4 regions of the Arthrobacter sp. SD76 genome follow, and region 3 is predicted to be linked to each of the others. Evidence: riboswitches for the same ligand, from Rfam matches in the RefSeq annotation. Region 3 holds a riboswitch; each other region holds the start of a gene.
The links. Region 3 has a riboswitch for thiamine pyrophosphate ahead of thiC (phosphomethylpyrimidine synthase ThiC). Riboswitches for the same ligand answer to the same signal wherever they lie in the genome.
Positions count from the first base shown of each region.

Region 1: another riboswitch for thiamine pyrophosphate. It lies ahead of thiD (bifunctional hydroxymethylpyrimidine kinase/phosphomethylpyrimidine kinase); the one in region 3 lies ahead of thiC (phosphomethylpyrimidine synthase ThiC).
Region 2: another riboswitch for thiamine pyrophosphate. It lies ahead of thiO (glycine oxidase ThiO); the one in region 3 lies ahead of thiC (phosphomethylpyrimidine synthase ThiC).
Region 4: another riboswitch for thiamine pyrophosphate. It lies ahead of ACPEE0_RS00265 (ECF transporter S component); the one in region 3 lies ahead of thiC (phosphomethylpyrimidine synthase ThiC).

Region 1 covers NZ_JBNBLR010000001.1:1,675,426-1,682,572, forward strand. Annotated here, with positions in the region: gene ACPEE0_RS08345 (Rne/Rng family ribonuclease) at 1-2,492, shown strand, start outside; TPP riboswitch at 2,637-2,734, shown strand; partial or broken gene thiD (bifunctional hydroxymethylpyrimidine kinase/phosphomethylpyrimidine kinase) at 2,826-4,292, shown strand; gene rplU (50S ribosomal protein L21) at 4,555-4,863, shown strand; gene rpmA (50S ribosomal protein L27) at 4,924-5,187, shown strand; gene obgE (GTPase ObgE) at 5,302-6,888, shown strand; gene proB (glutamate 5-kinase) at 6,878-7,147, shown strand, end outside.
Region 2 covers NZ_JBNBLR010000001.1:1,229,152-1,236,298, forward strand. Annotated here, with positions in the region: gene ACPEE0_RS06120 (DEAD/DEAH box helicase) at 1-1,260, opposite strand, end outside; gene ACPEE0_RS06125 (RNB domain-containing ribonuclease) at 1,562-3,073, opposite strand; gene thiE (thiamine phosphate synthase) at 3,172-3,903, opposite strand; TPP riboswitch at 3,931-4,049, shown strand; gene thiO (glycine oxidase ThiO) at 4,042-5,361, shown strand; gene thiS (sulfur carrier protein ThiS) at 5,358-5,594, shown strand; partial or broken gene ACPEE0_RS06145 (thiazole synthase) at 5,599-6,414, shown strand; gene ACPEE0_RS06150 (4a-hydroxytetrahydrobiopterin dehydratase) at 6,457-6,870, shown strand; gene ACPEE0_RS06155 (hypothetical protein) at 6,867-7,147, opposite strand, start outside.
Region 3 covers NZ_JBNBLR010000001.1:1,547,753-1,554,899, forward strand. Annotated here, with positions in the region: partial or broken gene ACPEE0_RS07585 (alpha/beta hydrolase) at 1-302, shown strand, start outside; partial or broken gene thiC (phosphomethylpyrimidine synthase ThiC) at 370-2,198, opposite strand; TPP riboswitch at 2,193-2,300, opposite strand; partial or broken gene ACPEE0_RS07595 (amidohydrolase family protein) at 2,380-3,467, shown strand; gene ACPEE0_RS07600 (VOC family protein) at 3,557-4,432, shown strand; gene ACPEE0_RS07605 (hypothetical protein) at 4,520-4,960, shown strand; gene rpsP (30S ribosomal protein S16) at 5,191-5,613, shown strand; gene ACPEE0_RS07615 (RNA-binding protein) at 5,615-5,857, shown strand; gene rimM (ribosome maturation factor RimM) at 5,961-6,506, shown strand; gene trmD (tRNA (guanosine(37)-N1)-methyltransferase TrmD) at 6,507-7,147, shown strand, end outside.
Region 4 covers NZ_JBNBLR010000001.1:61,484-68,630, forward strand. Annotated here, with positions in the region: partial or broken gene ACPEE0_RS00235 (hypothetical protein) at 1-1,419, opposite strand, end outside; gene ACPEE0_RS00240 (CDGSH iron-sulfur domain-containing protein) at 1,487-1,699, opposite strand; gene ACPEE0_RS00245 (iron-containing redox enzyme family protein) at 1,726-2,781, opposite strand; gene ACPEE0_RS00250 (DUF4383 domain-containing protein) at 2,843-3,301, opposite strand; gene ACPEE0_RS00255 (hypothetical protein) at 3,413-3,619, opposite strand; gene ACPEE0_RS00260 (heme-degrading domain-containing protein) at 3,616-4,167, opposite strand; TPP riboswitch at 4,248-4,384, shown strand; partial or broken gene ACPEE0_RS00265 (ECF transporter S component) at 4,443-5,065, shown strand; gene ACPEE0_RS00270 (ABC transporter ATP-binding protein) at 5,065-6,618, shown strand; gene ACPEE0_RS00275 (energy-coupling factor transporter transmembrane component T family protein) at 6,650-7,147, shown strand, end outside.

The sequences.
Region 1 (7,147 bases), 130 kb from region 3:
CCGCGGAGGCTGCCACTGACGGCGACGCCGGCGAAGACGCCGAAGCGGAGGGCGACGAAGGGTCCGCACTCCTGGAAGAGGGCGTCACCTCCCGCCGGCGGCGCCGGCGGCGCCGCGGCGACCAGGACCTCGAACTGACCGGCGGCGGGGACGACGATCCGCCCAACACGGTGACCCGCGTCCGTGCGCCCCGCGCGGTGAGCGAAGCGCCCGTGAGCAACCGCGTGACCAGCGTGAAGGGCTCCACCCGCCTTGAAGCGAAGAAGCAGCGCCGGCGTGAGTCCCGCGATACCGGGCGCCGCCGCACGGTGATCACCGAGGCAGAGTTCCTGGCGCGCCGGGAATCCGTGGACCGCCAGATGATCGTCCGCCAGCGCGACGACAGAATCCAGATCGCAGTCCTCGAGGACGGCGTCCTCGCCGAGCACTTCGTCTCCAAGACCCAGCAGGACTCGCTGATCGGCAACGTCTACCTGGGCAAGGTCCAGAACGTGCTGCCCTCCATGGAGGCGGCATTCGTTGACATCGGGCGCGGCCGCAACGCCGTCCTGTACGCCGGTGAAGTCAACTGGGAAGCCGTCAACCTCGAAGGCAAGCAGCGCCGGATCGAGAACGCCCTCAAGTCGGGCGACACCGTCCTGGTCCAGGTGACCAAGGACCCGGTGGGCCACAAGGGCGCACGCCTGACCAGCCAGATCTCGCTGCCCGGCCGCTACCTCGTGTACGTCCCCGGCGGGTCCATGACGGGCATCTCACGCAAACTGCCCGACGTCGAACGCAACCGGCTCAAGCGTATCCTCAAGGACCGCCTCCCGGAGCAGGCCGGCGTCATCGTGCGCACCGCGGCGGAAGGGGCGTCCGAGGAAGAGCTCACGCACGACATCAACCGGCTGCGCGCCCAGTGGGAAGGCATCGAAAGCCAGTCCACCTCCACCAAGGTCCTGGCTCCCGAACTGCTGTACGGCGAACCGGACCTCACCATCAAGGTGGTGCGCGACGTCTTCAACGAGGACTTCTCCAAGCTGATCGTCTCCGGCGAAGAGGCCTGGGACACCATCGAGGCCTATGTCACCTACGTTGCCCCGGACCTGGTGGGCCGCCTCGAGAAGTGGACCAAGGACCAGGACATCTTCGCCGCCTGGCGGATCGACGAGCAGATCCACAAGGCCCTGGAACGGAAGGTCTTCCTCCCGTCCGGCGGTTCCCTGGTAATCGACCGCACCGAAGCCATGACCGTGGTGGACGTCAACACGGGCAAGTTCACGGGCAGCGGCGGCAACCTGGAGGAAACCGTCACCAAGAACAACCTCGAAGCAGCCGAGGAAGTGGTGCGCCAGCTCCGGCTCCGCGACATCGGCGGCATCATCGTCATCGACTTCATCGACATGGTCCTGGAATCCAACCGCGACCTGGTGCTGCGCCGGCTGGTGGAGTGCCTGGGCCGCGACCGTACCAAGCACCAGGTCGCCGAGGTCACGTCCCTGGGCCTGGTCCAGATGACCCGCAAGCGCATGGGCACCGGGCTCCTGGAGGTCTTCGGGGAGCAGTGCGAGGCCTGCGCCGGACGCGGTGTCGTCACCCACGACGACCCCGTGGAGCACCGCCGCGCCAACATCGTTGCCGCCGAACACCATGTCCAGCGCACCGACAACCGGCCTGACGCCCGGGCCGAAGGCCACCGGAACGAGGGCCAGCGGACCGACAGCAGCCAGCCCGGGGGACGCCCTGACCGCAAGCGCCGGCGCGGACGCGGCGGCCAGCAGCCCGAGGCTGCCCCGGCAGCCGCGGTGCATGTCCACACCGTCCATCCGGACCCGGCCGACGCCGAGCGCCACGCCAAGGCTGAAGCCACCCGGCTGGCCCTGGCCAACATCGCGGCGGCCGCGCACGCGGCGCACCTGCATGACGACGAGGTTGCGGCGGCCCGGCAGGCGCAGTCGGCCGCCCAGCCGGTAGCGCCGGCCGTGGAAGAGAAGCACGACGCCGGCACCCCGCCACGTCCTGCGGCTGTCTTGACCTTCGGCGGCGAGAAGGTTGTCCTTCCGTTCGTGGAGCATGCGGAAGAGCAGCAGCCCCGCCCGGCCCTCACCCTGGACAGGCTTGCCGAAGCGTTCGCCCACCTGGGCGAATCGGCACCTGCCGCCGAAACACCGGCGGAAGAGCCGGAAGCCAAGCGGCCCGAGGCCGTTCCGGCGCAGGTGGAGCAGCCGGTTGCCCCCGCGGAAGCTGGGAAGGACTGGTCTGACCACACGGTGGAACAGTCCCGCCAGCGCCGGCCGCGGCGCAACCGCAGCGCCAGCCGCGCCCAGGGTGCCGCCAACGAAACCACCGTGCAGCAGCACGAGAACGTTCCGGCGGCCAGTGCCGGACATACCCATGCTGCAAAGGCCCCGGAACCCGCGGCGTCCTCACCGGAAGGCAAGGAAGGCGCGCCAAAGCCCGCCGAGGCGCCCATTATCCTGGGCGTCGGCGTTCCTGCCTCGGAGCTCTAGCCCGGGCAGGGCCAGCCACCGGGAAGTCCCCGTTTCATGGACGATTCCCCTCCGCATTCCGGGGGGAACGGTCCATGAAGCGGGGACTTCCTGCATGCGGGGGCTGTCACTTTTCCCGGGCTCCCATGTCAGCGGCTAGGCTGGGAAACCGACACGGGGTGCCGCGCGAAGGGCCGGCTGAGATCCAGACCCGTTGAACCTGTCCGGCTAGTACCGGCGAAGGGATGTCTTTTGTCTTCGACGCTCTTAATACCCGCGGAAACTTCCCAGCCAGGCGCTGTCCCGGATGCAACCGTCCAGGCCGCGTCCGCCCGGCCGGCGGCAGGCCGGGACGTGCCGCGCGTCCTGTCCATTGCCGGTTCGGACCCGTCGGGTGGCGCCGGCATCCAGGCGGACCTGAAAAGCATTGCAGCTCACGGCGGCTACGGCATGGCCGCCATCACCGCGCTCACAGCGCAGAACACCCGCGGCGTGGCGGCAGTCCACCTGCCGCCCGCGTCATTCCTCGCCAGCCAGCTGGACGCCATCAGCGACGACATCACCATCGACGCCGTCAAAATCGGCATGCTGGGCGACGCCGGGGTGATCGCCACAGTCCGGACCTGGCTGGAGAAGGTGCGTCCCGCCGTCGTGGTCCTCGATCCGGTGATGGTGGCCACCAGCGGCGACCGGCTGCTCCAGGAATCCGCCGAGGCGGCGCTTCGCGACCTGCTGCCGCTGGCCCACCTCATCACGCCGAACCTGGCCGAACTTGCGATGCTCGTGGGCGAAGAGCCCCAGGATTCCTGGGCCGGGGCCCTGGAACAAGGCCGGAAGCTGGCCGACGCCACCGGAGCAACCGTGCTGGTGAAGGGCGGCCACCTGTCAGGTGCGCAGTGCCCGGACGCCCTGGTCAACACCGCCGGCCTGCTGCGGACCGAAGTCATCGAGGTGCCGGGGGAGCGGGTGGCCACCAGGAACAGCCACGGAACGGGCTGCTCGCTGTCCTCTGCAATGGCCACGGTGCAGGCGCGGCTGGGGACTGGGAATCGGCGCTGCGGGAAGTGAAGCCCTGGCTGGCAGGAGCGCTGGGGGACTCTGCCCGGCTTGAGGTAGGGACCGGGAACGGGCCGGTGCACCACTTCCACCACCTGCGGCCCGTTCCGCAGCCGGGGGGCGTTTGAGGCCCTGCTCCGGGCGGAAGCCGAAGCGGACCTGGATGCCATCTACCGCCTGGACTTCATCCGCGGCCTGGTCTCGGGCAGCCTGCCGGAACGGGAATTTGCCTACTACCTGGCCCAGGACGCCATTTACCTGAACGGCTACTCCCGCGTGCTGGCACGGGCAAGCGCCCTGGCCCCCACGGAGGCGGAGCAGCTGTTCTGGGCCGGATCCGCGCAGCAGTGCCTGGAGGTTGAGTCCGAGCTGCACCGGTCCTGGCTGAGCACGCGTCCCGTCCGGGCCGAACTCGGCCCCGTGACAAAGTCCTACGTCGACCACCTCACCGCGGCCTCGGCGTCGGGCAGCTACGCGGTGCTTGCCGCGGCTGTCCTGCCGTGCTTCTGGCTGTATGCGGAGGTGGGCAAGACCCTCCACGCACAGTTCCTCGCCGCGGGGGAACCGGCCGGCCACCCCTACGCGGAGTGGCTCCGGACCTACGCTGACGAGGACTTTGCCGCAGCGACCCGCAAGGCTATCGCCATCGTGGACGCGACCGGACGGGCCGGCTCGGACGGCGAACGGGCGGCCATGGTCACGGCCTTTAAACAGTCCTGCCGCCTGGAAGTGGACTTTTTCGACGCGCCGCGGCTGCACGCCTGAGCCTCCGGGCCCCGTCCCGCCGGTACCATTGTTGGTGCGCGGTCCCGCCGCCCGGCCGGCCTGTGGTTGCTATCACAGCCGGCGCGCCGGAGCCAGCCTCATTTGCGGCCGAAGACGAAATTAGCGTAGTCTAGTTCTTCGGTGCTTACGCCAACACTTGGGTTATGACCCCACGGCGTTGAGGCACAGCGAGAAGCCAGCCTGTTAGAGCCGGTTCCGCACGCAAATTTAGTTAGAAACGTCGAGAGAAGTGAGTTCCCAAGTGGTGTACGCGATTGTCCGCGCAGGCGGCCGCCAAGAGAAGGTTTCCGTCGGAGACTTCGTTACCCTGAACCGCGTCGCCGGTGGGGCTGGCAGCACCATTCAGCTGCCCGCGCTGCTCCTGGTAGACGGTGACAAGGTCACCTCCGCCGCTGCTGACCTGGCCAAGGTGACTGTTACGGCTGAGATCCTCCAGGACCTCCGCGGTCCCAAGGTTGTCATCCAGAAGTTCAAGAACAAGACCGGTTACAAGAAGCGCCAGGGTCACCGCCAGGAACTGACCAAGGTCAAGATCACCGGCATCAAGTAACCACCGGTTACTGTTCAGGTTTTTCAGCAAATTCCCAGAATTTAGAGGCAGGCATTTCAGATGGCACATAAAAAGGGCGCGAGCTCCACTCGCAACGGCCGCGACTCCAACGCTCAGTACCTCGGCGTCAAGCGCTTCGGCGGCCAGGTAGTTTCCGCCGGCGAGATCATCGTCCGCCAGCGTGGCACCCACTTCCACCCGGGCGCCGGCGTGGGACGTGGCGGCGACGACACCCTGTTCGCACTGACCCCGGGAGCCGTTGAATTCGGTACCCGCCGCGGTCGCCGCGTCGTCAACATCGTTGCTGCTGCAGCTGCAGAGTAACAACCAGCATTAAAGCGGTGGAGCGGGCCTGATGGCCCGCTCCACTGTTCTTTAACCGCATTACAATCGTGATGGCGCTTTTGGCGCCGCGAAAACAGCACTGAGGAGATTTACGTGGCCAGCTTTGTAGACCGGGTAGTACTGCACGTATCCGGCGGTAGCGGCGGCCACGGGTGTGTCTCCGTCCACCGCGAGAAGTTCAAGCCCCTCGGCGGGCCCGACGGCGGTAACGGCGGCAACGGCGGGGACGTCATCCTGCGCGTGGACCACCAGACCACCACCCTCCTTGACTACCACCACGCACCGCACCGCCACGCCACCAACGGCGGTCCCGGCATGGGCGACTGGCGCGGCGGCAAGAATGGCGAGACCCTGGTCCTGCCTGTTCCCGACGGCACCGTGGTGAAGTCCAAGGACGGCACCGTCCTGGCGGACCTCGTGGGCGAAGGTGCCGAATTTGTGGCGGCGGCCGGCGGCATCGGCGGCCTGGGCAACGCGGCCCTGTCCTCCCAGAAGCGCCGGGCTCCGGGCTTCGCGCTCCTCGGCATCGAGGGCGAATCCCGGGACATTGTCCTGGAGCTGAAGTCCATCGCGGACATCGCACTGGTCGGCTTCCCGTCTGCGGGCAAGTCCAGCCTGATCGCCGCCATGTCCGCCGCCCGGCCCAAGATTGCCGATTATCCCTTCACCACCCTCATTCCAAACCTTGGCGTGGTGCAGGCAGGCGATGTCCGTTTCACCATCGCCGACGTGCCCGGACTGATCGAAGGGGCCAGCGAGGGCAAGGGCCTCGGCCACCACTTCCTGCGCCACGTGGAGCGCTGCGCCGCGCTGGTCCATGTCCTTGACTGCGGCACCCTGGAATCGGACCGCGATCCGCTCTCCGACCTCGCCATCATCGAGGCCGAGCTCGAAAAGTACGCCGTGGACATGAGCTACGCCGGACAGGACGGCGAAGTCGTCCCGTTGAACCACCGTCCGCGCCTGGTGGCGCTGAACAAGGTGGACCTGCCGGACGGCAAGGACATGGCCGACTTCGTCCGCCCCGAGCTGGAGTCCCGCGGGTACCGGGTGTTCGAGGTGTCCGCCACCAGCCATGAAGGACTGCGCCAGCTCGGCTTCGCCATGGCGGAGATCGTCCAGGCGGCCCGCGACGCGGTGGCTGCCGCGCCGCCCAAGGTGCAGCCGGCCGTGCTGCGGCCGCGCGCCGTCAACGAAACCGGCTTCCGGATCCGCCGCGAGGAAAAGAACCTGGAGCCGCTGTTCCGGGTCCTGGGCGAGAAGCCCGTGCGCTGGGTCAAGCAGACCGATTTCACCAACGAGGAAGCCATCGGCTACCTCGCCGACCGCCTGGCGAAGCTCGGCGTCGAAACGGAACTGTTCAAGCAGGGCGCCAAGCCCGGCGATACCGTGGTGATCGGCGAGGACGACGGCGTCGTCTTCGACTGGGAGCCCACCATGATGGCGGGTGCCGAGCTCCTGGCGTCCCCGCGCGGAACGGACGTCCGGTTCGCGGACATTGGTGACCGCCCCACCCGCAGCCAGAAGCGCGAAGAGCAGCAGGAGCGCAAGGATGCCAAGGCTGCGGCCCGGGCCGAGCTGGAGGCTGAGCGCAAGGCCGGCATCTGGACCGAGTCCGTGAGCAGCCGCCGCGTGGCCAAGCCCCTCAAGGAAAGCGGACTCGACGCCGATGACTTCTAGGACGGCCGCCGCGGAACCGGAAACCCGGGCCGTGGACAGGAGTGTGCTCGCCAATGCCCGGCGCGTGGTGGTCAAAGTCGGTTCGTCGTCGCTGACCAGCATCAAGGGCGGCATCGCCGAGGAATCGCTCATCGCCCTCGCCGATGCCCTGGCCGCCAAGCGCAACGCGGGCACGGAACTGATCCTGGTGTCCTCCGGCGCCATTGCCGCCGGGCTCGCCCCGCTGGGCCTTGCCAAGCGGCCGCGGGACCTCGCAACC
Region 2 (7,147 bases), 320 kb from region 3:
GGAGGAGTAGGTTTCCACCGGCTCGGGAACGTTGAGGCCCAGGGCCTTGTTGATCAGGGCCCAGCGGGGAACGTCGTCCCAGTCCACGAAGGTGACGGCCGTCCCCTTGTTGCCGGCGCGGCCGGTGCGGCCCACCCGGTGCAGGTAGATCTTTTCGTCTTCGACGCACTGGTAGTTGATGACGTGCGTGACATCCTCCACGTCGATGCCGCGGGCAGCGACGTCGGTGGCCACCAGGACGTCCACCTTGTTGTTGCGGAAGGCGCGCAGGGCCTGCTCGCGGGCACCCTGGCCCAGGTCGCCGTGGATGGCGGCGGCGGCGAACCCGCGGTCCACCAGTTCCTCTGCCACCTTCGCGGCGGTGCGCTTGGTTTTGGTGAAGATGATGGTGCGGCCGCGGCCCCTGGCCTGCAGGATGCGGGCCACCACCTCGGTCTTGTCCATGCTGTGCGCACGGTAGATGAGCTGCCGGATGTCGCGCTTGGTCAGGCCCTCGTCGTCCGGGTCTGCGGCGCGGATATGGGTGGGCTGGGTCATGTAGCGCCGGGCCATGGCGATGACCGGGCCGGGCATGGTGGCGGAGAACAGCAGCGTCTGCCGGACAGCGGGGGTGGCCGCGATCAGGGTCTCGACGTCGGGCAGGAACCCGAGGTCCAGCATTTCGTCGGCCTCGTCCAGGACCACGATCTTGACGTTCTTGAGGCTCAGGTGCTTCTGCTTGTACAGGTCGATGAGGCGCCCCGGGGTGCCCACCACAACTTCGACGCCCTGCTTCAGCGCTTCCACCTGCGGCTCGTAGGCGCGGCCGCCGTAGATGGTGGCGATGCGGGCGTTGCGTTTGCGGGATGCAGTCTGCAGGTCATTGGCCACCTGCACTGCCAGTTCGCGGGTGGGGACGATCACCAGGGCCTGCGGTGCGCCCGGTACGGCGAGCTTCGCGTAGCCGGGGTCGTCCTGGCCGATGACGCGCTGCAGGGCGGGAATGCCGAAGCCGAGGGTCTTGCCGGTGCCGGTCTTGGCCTGTCCGATGATGTCGTGGCCGGACAATGCCACCGGCAGGGTCATGGCCTGGATGGGGAAGGGGTGCGTGATGCCGGCGTCGGCCAGCGATTCCACGATGTCCTCGCGGACGTTGTAGTCGGCGAAGGACTTTTCCGCGATTTCGTGCGGCTTCTCGTCCGAGATGATGGTCTCTTCCGGCTCAATGGTCTCGGTGCCGGTCTCGTCCGTCAGAAGCTGGTGGGTATGCAATTCACTCACAGGGAGTTTCCTTATTCATTTGGGCATTGGCGCTGCCTGCTCAACGGGCCGGCCGGCAGGCCGGTCCGGAGCACGCTCGGGCGCACAAGCAATTCCAGTGGAAGCCGATCGCGGGCTATCTAAATGCTGGCACTGGTGACCAGCGGGCAAATCTCAAGATCGCGTAGGGGCGGGCTTGTTGGTTTCAAATCAAGGAAATCAACGACCGGGCATCCATTTCTACTTCTCCAGTCTAGCCGTACAAGGCCGCAATACCGGCTTTTGCACCCCCGGGGGCGGGTATGCGGGCCCGCAGCGGACCTCAGCCGACCAGTTCGAAGTGGACCTCACGGGTTGCGATGTTGGACGAAAGCAGGCGGACGCGGACCTTGGTGCCGGACTCCAGGTCGCCTGCGCAGCGGGCCGTGACGGCAGGTTCAGCCACCTGGATGATGCCGGAACCGCCATTGCCGTTGCCGTTCTTGCCGTTGCCGTTCTTGCCGTTTCCGTTCCTGCCGTTGTTGCCATTGCCGTTGTCTTTTTGCGGCTTCGACCCGGAGATCACGATGGCATCAAACTCCTGGCCAATGTGGTTGACCAGGAGCGCGGCCTCCACGGTGTCCAGCGCCATCCGCTCCATCCGGGACGCCAGCTGGTCCGATCCCGCCATGATCTCGGGAAGCGACGGAAGGGCCTCACGCGCCCAGCCGGGAACGTTGCCGCCATTGCTGAGGGCCTCGCAGATCACCAGCACGAAGCGGTCCACCAGCCGCCGCAGGGGAGCGGTGGTGTGCGCGTAGGCCGCACCGATGGCGGCCTGGATGGCGGCCTCCGGGACGCTGCCGTCAAAAGCTGTATAGGAGGCGCCGCGGAACAGCATCCCCGCCGAGTGCATGATGGCGAGCTGCCGCGGTTCGGTCGGGTCCAGGCTGCGCAGGTACTCGCCATAGCTGACCTCGCCGTCCCACGGCTTTCCCAGCGCCTCGGTCTGGAGTTTGAAGTGGTTCAGGGAGCGTTCGTCCGGCGCGGGCATGGTCCGGAGGATGCCCACTTGCCCGTCCAGCATGATCTGCGCAGCGGCCATGCCCGTCATCAGCGAGATCTGCGCGTTCCAGTCCTCCACGGGCAGCTGCGGCGCGGCAGCGATGCGGTAGCCACCGTCGGGGAGCTGGACGATCTCCTGCTCCGGCATGTTCAGGCTGGCGCCGTCACGGGCACGTTCCAGCTCCACGCGCTTGAGCCCAACCTCTTTCAGCAGCTGCAGGACTGGGGATGCGCCGCCTGCGTCCAGTTGGGCCTGCGCGCCTTTGTAGCTCAGCTTGGCGCGGCTGCGCATCCGTGCCCGCCTGACGGAGGCCGAGGTGACATCGGCGTTGCCGTCCAGGCGGAAGTCCCAGACGAAGGCCGGGCACTCCTGGCCGGGCAGCAGGCTCCCTGCCCCTTCGCTGATGACCTCCGGATGCAGCGGAATCCGGCCGTCGGGGGCATAGAAGGTCTGCCCGCGGCGGCGCGTTTCCTGGTCCAGCGGTCCGCCCGGCTTCACGAACGCCGGAACGTCGGCGATGGCGTACAGCACGTGGTAGCCGCCGCCGTCGGCCTCTATGAACAGCGCCTGGTCCAAATCCGTGGACGATGCCGGATCGATGGTGACGAAATCGACGCCGGTCAGGTCATGGGGCGGAAGCTCCAGCGCAGCCACGGCCGCCTCGGCGTCACGGACCGCATGCTCGGGGTACGGCCCGGGAAGCTCGAGCTCGCTCCGCAGCGCGCCCAGGGCCTCTTCCAGCGCATTGTTGTGCTCGTGGACGTTGGGAGCCAGCCGATGGTGTGACACGAAAATCAGCCTAGCCCGAAGACCGCCGATTATGCAGGCCATCGGCGGGATGAACGGCAGGGCCGTGTTGCCCCGCCGGCAGTTCAGGACCCGCCAGTTCAGGAGCCGGCAGCATCCAGGGCGGCCAGGAGTGAGGCCGCCGCTGCGGCGGGGTCCGCCGCTTCGGTGATGGCCCGCACCACCACAATCCTCCGGGCTCCCGCTGCCACCACCTCGCTGACGTTGGAGTGGTCGATGCCGCCGATGGCGAACCACGGCACCTCGTTAGCGGCTTTGGCGGTGGCTGCCGCAGCGTATTTCACCAGGTCGGGTCCCACGGCGGCCCGACCCGGTTTGGTGGGGGTGGCCCAGACCGGCCCCACGCAGAAGTAGTCCAGCCCGGCAGGTCCGGCCGTGGCAACGAGGGCCGCATCCACCTGGTCCGGAGTGTGGCTGGAGAGTCCAATGGCGGCGTTGCCGTTCAGCAAGGTGCGGGCCGCGGGCAGGGGGAGGTCCTTTTGGCCGATGTGGAACACCGGAGCGCCGGACAACACGGCGATGTCGGCGCGGTCGTTCACTGCCCACAGCCTGCCATGGCGCTGCGCGGCTTCCTTCAGGACGGCCAGCAGTTCCAGTTCCTCGGCAGCCTCGATGGCCTTGTCGCGGAGCTGGATGATATCCACTCCGCCGGCGAACGCGGCATCCACGAACTCCGCGAAGTCGCCGCGGTCACGGCGGGCGTCAGTACAGAGGTAGAGACGGGCAGTCTTGAGCCCGGCGGTTCCCCCGGCGGTGGTGAAGGCATCGGTTGCGGAGGCGCCGGCAGCGGAAGGGGAGTGGGACACATTCATGGCTGCAAGCCTAGTTCCTCTACACTTGCCTCGTACTGCGGGAGCCTGCGGCAGCTGTCATAAAGCGCCGGGCTGAGAGGGCGTCAGAGCCGACCGCTTGACCTGATCCGGGTAATGCCGGCGTAGGGAAGGAGACACATGGGCACCCCCAACACGGCACCCCCGCAACCCACCAACGGCACCGTCAGGGCCGACGTCGCGGTCATTGGCGGCGGAGTTGTGGGCCACGTGATCGCCTGGGAGGCACTGCGCTCGGGCCGCAGCGTCGCGCTGATCGATGACGCACCCGGCAGCGGCGCCAGCTGGGCCGCCGCAGGGATGCTGGCGCCGGTGAGCGAGCTGCACTACCAGGAAGAGGACCTCCTCGACCTGATGCTCGCATCCTCGGCCCGGTGGCCCGGTTTTATCGCCGACCTGGCCGCTGCGTCCGGCGAAAGGACCGGATACCTGACGACGCCGACCCTCGCCGTGGGTGCCGACGCCGCCGACCGCCGGGCCTTGATGGATTTGCGCGCGGTCCAGCAGGCCAACGGCCTGGCTGTTGAGCCTTTGACCGTCCGCGAGGCGCGGCGGCGGGAACCGTTGCTGAGCCCCGCCATCGCCTGCGCACTTGACACCCCCGCCGACCACCAGGTCGATCCCAGGCGCCTGGTGTCCTGCCTTCGCAACGCCCTGGCGGGGGAAACTGCCAGCAGCGGCCGCGCAGCTGCGGGTGCAGTGGATGGGTATGCCGTGCCGGACAGGGCCGTTGGACTGCTGTGGGCTGATGGCACTGTTGCGGGAGTCCGGCTTGCCGGACGCGGTACAGTCCTGGCCGGAGAAACCGTGGTGGCCAACGGACTGGATGCCGCTGCGCTGGCGGACCTGCCTGAGGGCCTGCACCTGCCGCTGCGGCCGGTGCACGGGGACATCCTCCGGCTCGCCGTACCGCAGCACCTCCAGCCGCTGGTCACGGCCACCGTACGCGGACTGGTCCGCGGTGTACCCGTGTACATCGTCCCCCGGGAGGACGGGACGGTGGTGATCGGAGCCACCCAGCGTGAGGATGCCCCCGCCAGGGGCGTTGCAGCCCCACAAGCTGCCCGGTCCGCTGCCGGAACGGTATCCGCCGGCGGTGTCTACCAGCTCCTCCGGGACGCGCAGGTCCTGGTCCCCGCCGTCGCCGAGCTGGAATTGCTGGAGTGTACGGCGCGGGCCCGGCCGGCGACCCCGGACAACGCCCCGCTCCTGGGCAGGGTGCCCGCCGCTCCAGGCTCCACCCCGGGCGGGCACATCGCGGGCCTGGTCATCGCCACCGGATTCTTCCGGCACGGCGTCCTCCTGTCACCCGCAGCCGGTGCCATCTGCCGGGACCTGATGGACGGCACAACGGACCCCCGCTGGGAGCCGTTCAACCCTGGCCGCTTCTCCGGCCGCGAATCCTCCGCTGCAAGCGTCAACATCAAGGAGACAGCATGAACATCACCCTGAACGGAAACCACCATACGGTGGCTGAGGGGGCGTGCATCACCACGCTCGTCAGCCAGGTCACCGGCCGCACCGTGGGGGCTGACGGCCAGGCCAGCGACGGGAACAGGCTGGGCGTCGCCGTGGCGCACAACGCACAGGTGGTTCCCCGGAGCCAATGGTTCGCGACGGCGCTCGCCGACGGTGACGACGTCGAGCTTGTCACGGCAGTGCAGGGAGGCTGACACCATGACGGAATCCACCACCCTGACCTCCACGGCTGCACCCGGCCTGGATGATGTCCTGGTCATCGACGGCGTGCCCCTTGGCGTCCCGGCTCATCATGGGAACCGGCGGCGCGCCGAGCCTGGACGGGCTTGGCGCGGCGCTCCTCGCCTCCGGCACGTCCCTGACCACCGTGGCGATGCGGCGCTACTCCACTGCGGAAACGGGCTCGCTGTTCCAGCTCCTGGTGGACCACGGCATCCGGGTCCTGCCGAACACCGCCGGATGCTTCACCGCCCGGGACGCCGTCCTCACCGCCGAACTCGCCCGCGAAGCGCTGGAAACGGACTGGGTGAAGCTCGAAGTCATTGCCGACGAACACACGCTCCTTCCCGACGCCGTCGAGCTGGTGGAGGCCACCGAACAGCTGGTCAACCGCGGCTTCAAGGTGTTTGCGTACACCAACGACGACCCGTCCTGGCGCTGCGGCTGGAGAACCTCGGCGCCACCGCCGTGATGCCGCTGGGGGCTCCCATCGGCACGGGGCTGGGAATCCTGAACCCGCACAACATTGAGCTCATCGTCTCCCGCGCCTCGGTCCCGGTGGTCCTGGATGCCGGGATCGGTACGGCCTCCGACGCTGCCCTTGCCATGGAGCTCGGCTGCGACGCCGTGCTGCTGGCCACGGCGGTGACCCGCGCACAGAACCCGGCCCTGATGGGGGAGGCATTCAAACACGCCGTCATCGCCGGTAGGCTGGCGAAAGCGGCGGGCCGCATTCCCCGCCGCGAACACGCGCTGGCATCGTCGGCAATGGAAGGCCGGGCCGAGTTCCTCTAGCCCGGCACACGCCGGTTGATGCCCCTGGACCAAGGAGCAGCAGTGGCCGGCAAAGATGCCCTTCCCCGGGAACAGATCGACCAGGCCCTGGCAGGGCTGCCCGGCTGGCGGTACCACGACGGCGGCCTGGTCACCGTCTTCAAGACGCCGACGGCGGCTGCCGCACTCGAGCTGATTGCCGCCGTCGGACGCCTTGCTGAGGAACAGAACCACCACCCGGACCTGGACTGGCGCTACAACCGCGTCTTCATCCGCTACTCGTCGCACGACGCAGGCGGGCAGGTGACAGAACGGGACCTCGCCGCCGCGGCAGGAGCGAGCGAGGCTGCGGCCGCCGTCGGGGCGAATGCGGAACCCTCGCGCTACCTGTCCGGAAACTCGTCATCCGTTAAGCGAAGGTGGCCGCCGCCCCGGAGGGCGGCGGCCACGCGCGTTTGCGGGTTGTTCCTCTCCTAGCGGCGGAGGATGGCAGTGAGGCGCTGCGTGTCCTGGCGGGCCCGGCTGCGGCCCAGGTAAAGGACGGCGGCCACGGCGGCCGCAGCTCCCAGCACGATGGGCAGTACCCACGGAAGCCACGTCAGGCCCGGGCGGTACCCAAAGCCTGCCGCCATCAGGATGATCCAGGTCAGGGCCCCGGCAACGACGGCAACGCCGGCGGGCAGGGCGGCGCCGTACTTGGCATGCCGCCTGTCATTCGCCCAGACGACGAAGCCTGCGGCAATCGCTGCGAGCA
Region 3 (7,147 bases):
GGTCTATGCCACAGACCTGCAGGAACCGGCCACCGCGGAGGAGAAGCGGTCCGCCCGGCGCCTGCGGCTGCAGGCGCCCTCCTGGGAGGCGCCGCTGCACATCGTTCCCGGGTCCCTACCCTGGTCCTGACCGGTGGATGGGAACCGCTGTACGAGGAAATTGCCGGCTACCTCCGCGAAACCGGAGCCGTGCACCGCACTGCTGCCGGCGGGCACCGGCCGCATGATTCCCCGACGGGGACCGGGCCGTCCGCTCCTTTATCAGCGACGTCGGCAGGGCCCGGTCCGCCCGCGCCTCCTGACGGAGCGCCCGGGCTTCCCCTCCGTCCGGCCGGCCCCCAATTGCCAGCCGGACGAAGGGGAAGGTTTCTACGGGGAGACCGCCTCGGGCAGCCGCGGCTCCGGCAGGTAGACCTTGCCGCCCGACGCCAGGATTCCTGGCTCTTCTCCCGCATGCCGGTTGCCCGGTCCGCCAGGGCTGCCTGCGCCTCCGCGGACCCGTATTCGTCCCGGATGTCCTGGCTGATCCGCATGGAGCAGAACTTGGGCCCGCACATGGAGCAGAAGTGTGCCGTTTTGGCCGGCTCCGCGGGAAGCGTCTCGTCATGGAAGGCCTCGGCGGTCACCGGATCCAGTGACAGGGCGAACTGGTCGCGCCACCGGAATTCGAAGCGCGCCTTGGACAGGGCGTCATCGCGTTCGTGCGCGCCGGGGTGGCCCTTCGCCAGGTCCGCAGCGTGCGCTGCAATCTTGTAGGTGATGACCCCCGTCTTGACGTCGTCCTTGTTGGGCAGGCCCAGGTGTTCCTTCGGTGTCACGTAGCAGAGCATCGCGGTGCCGTAACGGGCGATTTCCGTGGCGCCGATGGCTGAGGTGATGTGGTCGTAGCCGGGTGCCACGTCGGTAACCAGGGACCGAGGGTGTAGAAGGGCGCACCCTTGCACAGCTCCTGCTGGCGCTCCACGTTTTCACGGACCAGGTGGAAGGGGATGTGCCCGGGACCTTCCACCATCACCTGGACGTCGTACTCCCAGGCGCGCAGGGTGAGCTCGGCCAGCGTGTCCAGTTCGGCAAACTGGGCGGCGTCGTTCGCGTCGGCCGTGGCACCCGGCCGCAGACCGTCGCCAAGCGAAAACGCGACGTCGTACCTGGCGAAGATCTCACACAGCTCATCGAAGTGTGTGTACAGGAAATTCTCCTGGTGGTGCGCCAGGCACCAGCCGGCCATGATGGAGCCGCCGCGCGACACGATGCCCGTGACCCGGTTTGCAGTCAGCGGCACGTAGCGCAGGAGGACGCCGGCGTGCACCGTCATGTAGTCCACGCCCTGTTCGCACTGCTCAATGACGGTGTCGCGGAAGATCTCCCAGGTCAGCTTGTTGGCTTCGCCGTTGACCTTCTCCAGCGCCTGGTAGATGGGCACGGTACCGATCGGTACGGGGGGAGTTGCGGATGATCCATTCGCGCGTGGTGTGGATGTCATCACCGGTGGAGAGGTCCATCACGGTGTCCGCGCCCCACTGCGTGGCCCACTGCAGCTTGTCCACCTCTTCCGCGATGGAACTGGTGACCGCGGAGTTGCCGATGTTGGCGTTGATCTTCACCAGGAACGCCTTGCCGATGATCATCGGCTCCGACTCAGGGTGGTTGATGTTGCTGGGAATGATGGCGCGGCCCGCCGCCAGTTCACTGCGGACCAGCTCCACGTCGCAGTTTTCGCGCAGTGCCACGAAGCGCATTTCGGGGGTGATGATGCCCTGCCGGGCGTAGTGCATCTGGGTTACCGTCCGGCCCCCGACGGCGCGGCGGGGCACCGGCTGCGCGCCCTTCCACTCGGCTGACGCGGCGCCGCGGCGGACGGCCGAGCGGCCGTCGTCGAGCAGGTTCCTGCCCCTGCCGCTGTACGCCTCGGTATCTCCCCGCCCGGCGATCCATGCTGCCCGGAAGGGCGGCAGCCCCCTCACCGGATCACTGCCTGGCCCGGCAGTCCGGTAGGTGCGGAAAGGCGGGTTCGCGTCTCCGTTGGGGGACGGTTCCAGGGAGATTTCCGTTACGGGAACCCGGATGCCCGATCCATCGTCGATGAAGGCCAGCGCATGCGACGCCAGGGACCGGGTGGCAGTTGCTGGTTTCCCCTCCGGCAGCACGTTCCCGGACTGGTTTTGGGCAGGGCTCAGCTGTTCATTTGGTGTACTCAAGGAATACTCACTTCCTTCGCCGGCATTACCCGGACAGGTTCGACGGTCGCAGGCTGCCTCAGCCCGATCTCAGCCCCTGCAGGGGCACCCGTGTGGTCAGGAACGAAGCTACCACAGCCGGTCCGCCGATCCTTGTCACAACTGCCGGTGTTAGCCTGACTGGCGACGAAAAGGGGATCCGATGCCGGAAATCATAGAATTCAGCGGCCCTGTGCTGACCGGGCCGGCCAGCGAACACCGCGGCCTGTGGTCCGTGGACGGGGCGCTGACATCTGTCCGCCCGCAGCAGGCTCCGGGCCGGGTGCTGGACGGCTGGGTGCTGCCCGGCCTGGTGGATGCGCACTGCCACATCGGGCTGGGGCCGGAGGGTCCGGTGGACTCCGCTGCCGCGGCGGACCAGGCCCGTGCGGACCTGGCTGCCGGCACGCTGCTGGTGCGTGACGCCGGCTCGCCGGCTGACACCCGGTGGATGCAGGGCGGCCGGGACTTCCCGGTGCTGATCCGGGCCGGGCGCCATGTGGCCCGCACACGCCGCTACCTCCGCGGCTTCGCTGACGAGGTGGAACCGGAGCACCTCGTGGAGGCCGTGCGCAAACAGGCCCGCGACGGCGACGGCTGGGTCAAGCTCGTCGGGGACTGGATCGACCGCGGGGCCGGGGACCTGGCACCCTCGTTTCCTGCCGCCGTCGTCCGGGATGCTGTCCGGGCCGCCCATGACGAAGGCGCCCGGGTGACTGCCCATTGCTTCGCCGAAGACACCCTCGACCAGATGCTGGATGCGGGCATCGACTGCATCGAGCACGCCACCGGCCTCCTGCCCGGCATCTTCCCCGGTTTGCGGAACAGGGCGTGCCGATCGTCCCCACCCTGGTCAACATCGCCACGTTCCCCGATATCGCTGCGCAGGCACGGCACAAATTCCCGCGCTACGCGGCGCACATGATGGCCCTGTGGGAGCGGCGCCTGGAGCGCGTGGGTGAGGCCTACGACGCCGGCGTGAGGATTTTCGCAGGGACGGACGCCGGCAGCGTCATCAGGCACGGGCGGATCGCCGACGAGATCCTTGCCCTGCACCAGGCAGGCCTGCCCATGGCGGCTGCGCTGGACGCCGCCTGCTGGTCGGCACGGGAGTGGCTCGGAGCGGACGGCGTGGCTGAGGGGGCGCGTGCCGACGTGGTTGTCTGCCGAAAGGATCCGCGTACCCGCCCGGAGGCCGTCCGGGACCTTTCCCACGTGGTGCTGGGAGGCCGCATCATCTCAGGGCCATAAGAAGGCTCTTGGAATAAATTGAAGCTTCAAGGAATTTTAACTGTGACAGGCCGTGTCCTCCGTGCGGCCGCCAGTACAGGGAGCATTCAATGACCGCAGAAGCCACCAGCCAGGACCTTCTTCCTGCCGACCTCACCATGGGCACCGTGATGCTCAAGGTCGGTGACATGAAGGTCATGACCGACTACTACCAGCGCGCCCTCGGCCTCGACGTTGTTGCCGAGCAGGACGGCGGCCTCTACCTCGGCCGCCTCCGGAAGCCGCTTGTCCACCTGGCGCCCGCGCCGGGGCTGAACCTTCCGGGCAGGGGGGAGGCGGGCCTCTTCCACACTGCGCTGCTGTTCGAGGACCAGGCCTCCCTCGCCGCAACCGTCGCCACCGCCGCACGCTTCAACCCGCACTCGTTCACCGGCAGCGCGGACCACCTTGTCAGCGAGGCCTTCGATTTCACCGACCCCGAAGGCAACGGCATCGAGCTGTACTGGGACCGGCCGCGCAGCAACTGGTCCTGGAACGGGACGGACGTGGTGATGGACAGCCTGGCGCTGCCGCCGCAGCGCTACCTTGAGCAGCACCTCACGGAGGAATCCCTGGAAGGACAGCACACCACCGCGGCCGGCGTGGGCCACGTCCACCTCCAGGTGGGCGACGTGCAGTCCGCCCGCGACTTCTACGTTGGCATCCTCGGCTTCGAGAAGACCGCGGGGTGGCACGGGCAGGCCCTCTTCGTCTCAGCGGGCCGGTACCACCACCACATGGCCATGAACGTCTGGAACAGCCGCGGCGCCGGCCCCCGGAAGGACACGCTGGGCCTTGGCGAGGTCCTCATCGAAGTGCCCGCGGGTGACGACGTCGGCGCGCTGGCTGACCGCCTGAAGGTCTCCGGAATACCGTCCAGCCACACCGGGGCGGAGTTGCTGTTCGAGGACCCGTGGCGCAACAACATCCGGGTGGCAGTACGCTGACCCCGGCGCCCCCGTACTAGGCTGAAACCGAAAGGCCGGTGCGGGTGACCGCCCCGTCCGCCGCACTTTCGACGGAAGGTTACCCCAATGGGCTTCACCGAGATCTTTGTCGCCACCCATGATGCAGCTCTCAAGCGCGCCGGTCTCCTGGACGCAGGCGGGGGAGCCCCCGCCGGCCAGGGCGTCCGCATTCCGGACATCACGGACTATGAGGTGGAACAGCTCGGCGACCTGGCCGGCACGGCCGTGCACGCCGGGGGAGCCGACTACGAGCTGACGATGGTCGATGTCACCAGCGATTCGCTGCTTGCCGTACCCCCTGCCATGGTCCGGGCGCTGGCCGACCTGCTGACCTACGAAACCGAGGGCGAAGGCAATGTCCTGGACGACGTCGCCGAACAGTGGGCGGCGCAGGAGGACATGCCATTCGGCGCTGCCCAGGCCCGTGTGTACGTCCAGCAGCTGGCCGAACTGGCCGGTGACGTGGACGATTCAGAACGGACAGGGCTGTACGTCTGGTCCGCGTAAGCGTTTGGCGCAACCTGTCCTGGAGCGCGCTTAATGCCGGCCCTTCCGCGGCCTGCGCCGCGCCAAGTCGAAATCGCGGCGCTCATCTGGCACAATAAACAGGTACTCGATCTGCGTGGCCCCTCTCTCCGCGTCCGGATCCTGTCCTTCGAACCCGCAAGTACGGCCCGCCCCACGGGTGCAGAAAACCGGGCTCACCCCCTTTTTCTGAAACAGGAGTGACCACAAAAGTGGCCGTAAAGATTCGCCTTAAGCGCCTCGGCAAGATGCGCGCCCCGTACTACCGCATCGTCGTCGCGGACTCACGCACCAAGCGTGACGGCCGCGCCATCGAGGAAATCGGCAAGTACCACCCCACCGAAGAGCCCTCGTACATCGAGGTCAACTCCGAGCGTGCGCAGTACTGGCTGTCCGTCGGCGCCCAGCCGTCCGAGCAGGTTGCCGCGATCCTGAAGATCACCGGTGACTGGCAGAAGTTCAAGGGCCTGCCGGGCCAGGAAGGCACCCTCAAGACCAAGTCTGAGAAGGAAGCCTTCGTTGCCCCGGAAAAGGGTTCCGTGATCATCCCGGAAGCCATCACCAAGAAGGCCTCCAAGTCTGACGCAGCAGAAGCCCCGGCCGAAGCCGAAGCAGAGACCACCGAGGCTGAGTAAATTGCTGGCAGACGCGCTGGAGCACCTGGTCCGCGGGATCGTTGATTCCCCGGACGACGTCAAGGTCAGCTCGAAGAGCAACCGCCGCGGGGACACCCTCGAGGTGCGTGTTCACCAGGATGACCTCGGACGGGTGATCGGCCGCCAGGGCCGCACGGCACGCGCACTGCGCACCGTCGTCGCAGCACTGGCCGGCGGCGAACCGGTCAGGGTCGACGTCGTCGACACCGACCGCCGCCGCTGAGCGCACGGCAACACCAGTTTTTGCTCCGGCCCCTCCACCAGCAGGTGGAGGGGCCGGAGTCTTTTCCAGAACACCCGCTTTACCGACCCGAACAGAGGAAGACATGCAGCTTCAGGTGGCCCGCATCGGCAAACCCCACGGCATCCGCGGGGAAGTCACGGTCCAGGTCCTGACAGACGCTCCTGAGGACCGCTTTATCCCCGGCACCGAATTCGTGGTTGAGCCCGCGTCCTCCGGCCCGCTGACGGTGAGCAGCGCACGCTGGAACAAGGACATCCTCCTGTTGGGATTCGAAGAGGTTGCCGACCGCAACATGGCGGAGACATTGCGTGGTGCCAAGCTCTTCATTGAGACAGCGGACCTGGACGAGGATGACGACGAGGGCTGGTACGAGCATGAACTCGTGGGCCTCGAAGCCCGCGTGGGCGACCAGGTGGTGGGCAAAGTCACCGCCCTCAACACGGGCCCGGCCCAGGACCTGCTGATGGTCACCACCCCGGAAGGCGGGGAAATCCTGGTCCCGTTCGTGGAGCAGATCGTCCCGGAAGTGAACATCGGGGAGGGGTACATCCTCCTCACCCCGCCTGACGGCCTCTTCGAACTTAATTCGGAAGACGCCGCCGCACCCGGTGAGGAAGGCAAAGCGTAGATGCGGATCGACGTCGTCACGATTTTTCCGGAGTACCTGGCACCGCTGGAACTCTCGCTGATCGGAAAGGCCCGGCAGGACGGCCTGCTGGATCTTCGGGTCCATGACCTGCGCGCTTTCACCACCGACAGGCACCGGACGGTGGATGACACTCCCTACGGGGGCGGTGCCGGCATGGTGATGAAGCCCGAACCCTGGGCGCAGGCCCTTGCGGCCATCGCCGGAGACCGCCCGGAGGGTGCCGGCAAACCGGTCCTCATCGTCCCGTCGCCGGCCGGGGAGCGGTTTACGCAGGCGCTTGCCTACGAACTGGCCGAGGAAAAGCATTTGGCCTTCGCGTGCGGGCGGTATGAGGGCATCGACGAACGCGTCATTGACTGGTCCCGGGAACACTTCGACGTCCGGCCCGTCAGCCTCGGAGACTATGTCCTGAACGGCGGGGAGGTGGCTGTCCTGGCGATGGTCGAGGCCATCGGCCGGCTGCTGCCCGGCGTGGTGGGCAACCCGGAATCCCTGGTGGAGGAGTCCCACTCGGACGGTCTCCTGGAATACCCCGTGTACACCAAGCCCTCAGTCTGGCGGGACCGGGAAGTGCCGGCGGTGCTGCTGAGCGGCAACCACGGCAGGATCGCGCAGTGGCG
Region 4 (7,147 bases), 1.5 Mb from region 3:
GTGCGGCTGCTGCCAGATGAGGAACGTGCCGATGGGGCTGGGGCTCTCGCGCCCGTCCGGGCCCACCTGCTTGGGCCAGCGGACGCCGTCGAACCCCTGGGCCTTCGCTGTCTGCCGGGCGGGCTCCAGGATGGAGGCGTACCAGCGCAGCGCGGGCAGCAGGAGTTCGGTCCGGTCCCAGGCCGCGAAGTGGGCTGCATGCCACCAGTGCATCTCCAGGTGGAATCGTCCGCGCCAGGAATTGCAGACCAGTCCTGTTTCCTGGGGCGGCAATGAGCCGGAGCAGTTGATGGCGGTGAGGTACTGGGAAAGGACCGCCCGGCGTTCGATCTCCGCCGCGCGTGGATCGTCCGGTGCGGAAAGTTCGACGGCGGCGCCGGACTTCCAGAATTCCGGCCACGCCGTGCGGGAGGCCCGGATGACGGCGGTGCCGGCCCCGGACTTCTGCGGTGCGCCATCCCCGCCGCCGGTGTTTCCGGTACGCCTGGCGCTTCCGATGCCCCCGGTGCCGCGGGGCTGGCAGTCACCCGTACCGGTGCTGGTGAAGTGGACACTGAAATCCAGGACCTGCTGTCCGGCCGCAGCCCGGACCAGGACGGTGTGCGGGCCGGTCTGCTCCAGCTCCATGCCGCTGCCCATGACCTGCACCCGGTAGGCCGACCCGTCCAGGTCCCGGGTGATGACCCAGTTCCGCCCGCCGCCGGCAGCCTGCCGCTCCGCCAGCGTGGTGGTGTGGGCGTCGGGGCGGGACCAGTCGGCAGCGTTGTGCCAGGCACCGGAGCCGTACGGGAAGGCCAGTGAGACGGCCAGGCCGTGCTGCAGGGCGGCAGATTCGATCTTGAAGCCGAGTTCGTCCCTGCCGGGGTGGCAGGCGGTGCACACTGTCACCGGATGCCCCTGCAGCCTGAAATTGCTGGTGGCCGTGCCGGTCCAGAGGTCAAGGACCTGGCTGGTGTTGGAGATGTCGTCCGCTGCCAGCTCCGGGTTTCCGCGCGCCGGCAGGACGAAGCCGATCCGCCCCAGGTCCAGCCGGTGCGGGTTGGCCCGCAGCCAGGCCTCGCTGTCCGACGCACCGGTGTCCCGCCCGTCCACGATGCCGCCCACCATGTCCACGTACGGCACCGGGCCCCGGGGCGAATCGTAAAGGACGGTGGATCCGGCCAGCGTGTAGTCCTGCCCGGGCGGAATGGAATGCCAGCCCCACTGCGACTGGGTACCGAGCAGGGTGCCTGGCGGAAGCCCGTCCCGTGCGGCCACCGGGTACCGGGCGGGCAGGGACTGCAGGCCTGTCAGGTCCATGGTGAAGCAGAATTCCCCGTTGCCTACGGAAATGGGGCTGCGGGGATCAATGGTGCGCTGCTCCACGTTGTGGCGGCGCACCAGGGTTTCGCGGTCGATGACTGCCTGTTGGCTGTGCAAGTGCGCACGCTCCTCGGATCAGAAAACGCTTTCCGAGAATCCATCCTTGTGCGCTGCCCCGTGGGTGTCAACCACGTGGGTCCGTCCGGAACTTGATCATTTTGTGGGTGCCGTCGCAGTAAGGCTTGATCGCTGAAGCCCCGCACCGGCACAGGGCCACCGTCTTCCGTTCGCGGGGGACCGGCTCTCCTGAGGGCGTGACGATCTCGAAGTCCCCCCGCACGATGAGTGGCCCGTCCGGGCACACCACGATGGAACTCTCGGGCTGGTCCTGGTCCATGGCGGCTCCTCCGCCTGCAGGGGCGGTCATGCTGCCACGGGCATTGCCGCCCTGAGCGAGGAGCGGCCGTTTTCCCAGGACTCAAGAAGGTGGGCGGAAAGCCTGATGTCAATGGCCATGACCGCCGTTGCCCCGAACAGGACGTCATCCAGCAGTTCCGGCTCGGCTTCCACCAGCCCGCCGGCAAGGTCGCGGCCCGCGATCTGCTCGTGGACCGCATCGGCTTCCACATGTTCGTCGAAGTAGTGGGTGACGCCGGCATCGAAGCCGTGGCGGCGGAAGCCGTTGCCGTAGAACCGGTTGGGCTGCGAAGACGTCATCTCATAAATGGCCAGGTGCCCGATGATGGCGCCGCGGAGGCGCCGGTTCAGCCCGCACAGGGACATCAGGTTGACGGCCGCCAGGGAAACCGCCGGAACGGTATCGACGTACGCGCCGTAGGAGTCATCCATCCCCAGCCCCCGCATGGTCCGGGCGAACAGGGCGCTGTGCATCCGGTCCGGACGTCCGCCGCCGTACTCGTCCGCCTGGATTTCCACCAGCGCCGCCTTGGCCCGGCCGCTGAGGCGGGGGATCGCCCACGTGTGCGGATCCGCCTCCTTCAGCTGGTACACGGACTTATGGATCAGGAACTCCTTGAGCTGGTCAAGGCTGGCCTTCCTGGCCACATAGCGGGAGACGCTGGGGCCGGTGTCCCTGCCGGCAAGGCCGAACAGCACATCTGCCACTGCGTCGCTGGTGAGGTCGGCGGCAGCCGGAAGGTCCAGCTCTCCGGCGGCGTCGCCGGCTGCCGCGCGAAGGGCCGCCTCAAACGGCTTTTCCAGGGCCTGACGGACCTGGATCAGCCCGGCATCCCATTCCCACTCGTCCGTGACGCCGTCGAGGCCGGAGTAGTGCAGTTCGTACAGGCAGAAGAGGGCCAGCTGGGCATCGTCGTCGCCGATGATGTCCGCAGTTTCCGCCAGCCGGTTCAAGGTGAGCTCCCGCAGCCCGGCCAGGGCTTCGGCCGGGCCCGCCGGCGCACCCGCCAGGACGTCGAGCAGCATGCCGCTGATGGGGCCTCGGGGTTCCGGGATTCGCATGGGATGCTCCTTGGTTTCGGGTTGTGGCGGTGCCGTCTGCGCTGGCGGCAGGTGGGTCAGGTCAGGATTTCCGGCTGCCCGCCGGGGTGGTCCGTGGCGAGAGGAGGACGGCAATGACGATCATGGCCAGCCCCAGAATGAGGTGGAGCCAGTTGTCCGCATAGTTTTCGGGGATGAAGTTGGCGGGGGTCTCGTCCCCGATGAGCAGGCCGTACAGCCACAGGACCAGGTAGATGACGCCGCCGTACGTGAGGAAGTTCCGGGCCTGCCGGTGGGTGCGTGCCATGAACAGTCCGGCGGCGCCGAACAGGAGGTGGACAAGGTTGTGGAGGACGGACACCTGGAATATGCCCAGCAGCAGGGCCCCCGAGCCGGGTCCGGCGAAGCCAAGGGAGCCATAGTTGCTGGTAATGCCCGGAACGAACCCAAGGGTGCCGGCGAACAGGAAGACGCCGGCAACGCCCAGCGCGGACCACTGCAGTGCGGTCCGGACGCCGGGTGGACGGGTGCTGACTGCCATGTCCTGGACTCCTCGTACGCGGTGGAAACAACATAGTAAGCATGATTACTAATAAAAGCTAAGCAAGCTTGGTTTCCGCGCCCGGAGCTAAGGCCGGTCAGGATGTTCCCGTCAGGCCGGTCCGGTCCAGGTGTAGGGGTTCGGGTGGTGCCCGCCGCTGCGGGCCTGGTCGTACCCCTGCTGCCATGCCTTGCCGACGGCGGACACCAGCTCGGCCAGCAGGGGATAGTAGGGATGGTCCGGGCCGATAAAGATCATCTCGTCCTCCGCCCTGTCCACCGCCGCCCGGACGGGGTTGTCAGCGGGATTGCCGGTCATGGTGCCCCGTCAGCCCCGGCGGACCGCAACACCTCACGCATGGCCTCCACCACCAGGTCATGGTCCTGCACCTGCGGCAGTCCGGATACGGTGACGGTGGCAACTGCCCCCACCCCCGTTACGTAAACGGGGATAGAGCCGCCGTGGGCCGCATAGCGGCTCTGGTCGAACCAGCCTTCGTCCTCGATCCGGCCTCCGCGCAGGCGCCCGCGAAGCCCTACCAGCAGGGAGGGCACCTCGTACCGCGCAGCGGTCCGTTGCTTCGCCCGGATCCAGTGCTCGTTGTCCGGCGTGGCGCCCGGCAGTGCCACATGGAACAGCACCTGTTCACCCTTGGTGATGTCGATCGCGATGGGCAGGCTGCGCTCCTTGCCCAGCTCCACCAGGAGGAGGCCAAGGTTGAGCGCGTCATCCATCGAGAAGCCCGGGAACTGGAGTTCGTGGATTTCACCCTCGATGCGGCCGATGAGGGCCTGCAGGGATCCCTCCGGCTGGGCGTCCTCGGAGTCCGGGTCGAACTCGGTCACATGCGGCTCATTGGCGGTCATGGCCCACAATCTACCCCTGTCCAGGTGTAAACTGGACCACGCCCAACAGGGCAATCCAACGCATCATCCAAGCAAGCAACACATAACGACAGGGGAGCGCCGCCGTCGGACCTGGCAAGGCCGGGAACCGCAGGTGGGCGCTGAGAGTGCGGACAGCCGCAGACCCTCGAACCTGATCCGGTTAGTACCGGCGCAAGGGAGTCGAGTTCTCGAAGTCCGGCAGCGGCGAAGTGCCGACTGCCGTGCTTTCCCCTCCTGTTTCCCAGGAGGATTCCATGAGCACTGCAGCAATCAAGAAGACCACCAGCAAGTCCTGGCGCGTCGTGGACATCGTGGTGGCGGCCCTGATCGCCATCGCCGGCGGCGTCATCTTCTGGGCCTGGTCCAGGGCGCGGCCGCGGTGTCCGGCCCCATGAACGCCGTCTACCCGCCCCTGACCGGCCTGATCGCCGGCGGCTGGATGATCCCGGCCGTGCTGGGCATGCTGATCATCCGCAAGCCCGGCGCAGCCCTGTTCTGCGAGACGGTCGCAGCCACCGGTGAGCTCCTTATGGGCTCGCAGTACGGCGCGTCCGTGCTGTTCTCCGGCTTCGTCCAGGGCCTTGGCGCCGAAATCATCTTCGCGATCTTTGTCTACAAGAAGTTCAACCTGCCGGTGGCGCTGCTGGCAGGTGCTGCCGCAGGCCTGTTCTGCGGCCTGAACGACTCCTTCGCCCCGTGGGGATGGAACATCGCGTACGCCGGCGGCGACAAGCTGGCCTACATCATCTTTACCGCCATCTCCGGCGCGATCATCGCCGGTGCCCTGTCCTGGATCGCCACCCGCGGCCTGGCCAGGACCGGCGTCCTGAGCTCCTTCGCTTCCCGCAAGGCGGCAACGGAGCCCGTCTTCTCCTGATGCAGGCACCCAACCACCACGGCGCGGCCGGGGCGGTGCGGCCGGCCGCAGTCACGGCGCGTGGCTGGGGCTGGCGGCACGCCGGGCGCGCCAAGCCCGCCGTCCACGCCCTTGACCTGGACATTCTGCCGGGGGAGCGCGTCCTGCTGCTCGGACCCTCGGGCGCAGGCAAGTCCACGCTCCTGCATGCCCTCGCGGGGGTCCTGGGCGACGTGAACGACGACGGCGAGGCCGGCGATTCCGACGAGTCCGGTTCGCTCCTGGTCGACGGCGGGTCCCCCCGCGGCCAGCGCGGCCGTGCCGGCCTGATGCAGCAGGACCCCGAAACCCAGGTGGTCCTCTCCAGGGTCGGGGACGACGTCGCCTTCGGCGCCGAGAACCTCGCCGTGCCCCGCGACGCCATCTGGACTCGCGTGCACGAGGCGCTTGCCGACGTCGGGCTGTCCCACCTGCCGCTGGACCATCCGACGTCGGCGCTGTCCGGCGGGCAGAAACAGCGGCTTGCGCTGGCAGGCATCCTGGCGATGCGGCCCGGGCTGATCCTGCTGGACGAACCCACGGCCAACCTTGACCCGGCAGGTGTGCTGGAGGTCCGGGACGCCGTGGCACGCTGCCTGGACAAAACCGGGGCCACGCTGGTGGTGGTGGAGCACCGGGTGTCGGTATGGAAGGACCTGGTGGACCGGATCGTAGTCCTGCGGCCGGGCTCTGCCGCCGACCCCGCTGTCCTCCTCGACGGTCCGCCGGACCGGGTCCTGGACGAGGCCCGCACCATGCTGGCGGCCGCCGGCGTATGGGTGCCCGGCTACGTTCCGGCCACCCGTCCCCGCGCGGGCGACGCCCGGCCGGGCGCCGGAGACCTGCTGCTGGCAGCGGAAAAAACGGCTGTGTCCCGGGAACGCCCGCGCCGCAGCGGGTTCCGGAAAATCCCGCCGGTTCCGGTGCAGGAAGACATCACCGCGCAGGTGCGGGCCGGGCAGGCGCTTGCCATCACCGGGCCCAACGGCGCCGGAAAGTCCACCTTTGCCCTGACCCTCGCGGGCCTGCTGGAGCCGGTCACGGGCAAAATCTCCGCAACAACAAACCTCAGCCGGGACGCCGGAATCGACCCCTTCCGCTGGAAGGCCGAGCAGCTGATCGAGCGGATCGGTACGGTGTTCCAGGAACCGGAGCACCAGTTCGTCACCGGCAGGGTGCGCGATGAACTGCTGTTTGGCCCGCGCCACCTGGGACATGGCGAGGACCGCGTTGACGAGCTGCTGGAACGGCTGAGGCTCACGCCGCTGGTGGACGCCAATCCCTACACCCTTTCCGGCGGGGAAAAGCGGCGGCTCTCGGTGGCCACCGTCCTGGCGGCCAGCCCGCAGGTCCTGGTCCTGGACGAGCCCACGTTCGGCCAGGACGCCAACACCTGGGCCGAACTGGCGTCCTTCCTCTCGGAGCTCCTGGACTCCGGAACGGCCGTGGTATCAGTGACCCACGATGCCGAGTTCACCGCCGCCCTGGGCGGAACCGAACTGAAGCTGGCGGCGGCGGAGAAGGTGGCCCTGTGAGAAAAGGTGGCGCTGTGAGAAAGGCTGACCTGTGAGGCAGGAACTGCACCTGCGCGGCAACAACGCCCTGCTGACCCGCGCCAACCCGCTCAGCAAGCTGGCCGCCGTCATCCTGATCACTGTGGTCCTGGCACTCTCCATCGACTGGGTGTCCGCCACGGTGGCGCTGGCCTTCGAAGTCCTGCTGTTCCCGCTTGCAGGGCTCACGCCCACGCTGCTCTGGCAGCGCGGCTGGCCGCTGATCCTTGCCGCCGCCGTGGGCGGCTGGAGCACCTCTATCCTGGCGCCGGACAGCGGACGGACGCTGATCGACGTCGGCATCTGGACCATGAGCGAAGGGTCCCTGGAGACGGGACTCGGGTTCATGCTCCGCGGCCTGGCCATCGCGCTGCCGGCGGTGCTGCTGATGAGCTGCACCGATCCGACGGACCTGGCAGACGCGCTGGCCCAGAAGGCGCGCCTGCCGCACCGGTTCGTGCTCGGCACGCTGGCCGCCATGCGCCTGGTGGGCATGCTGGCTGAGGAGTGG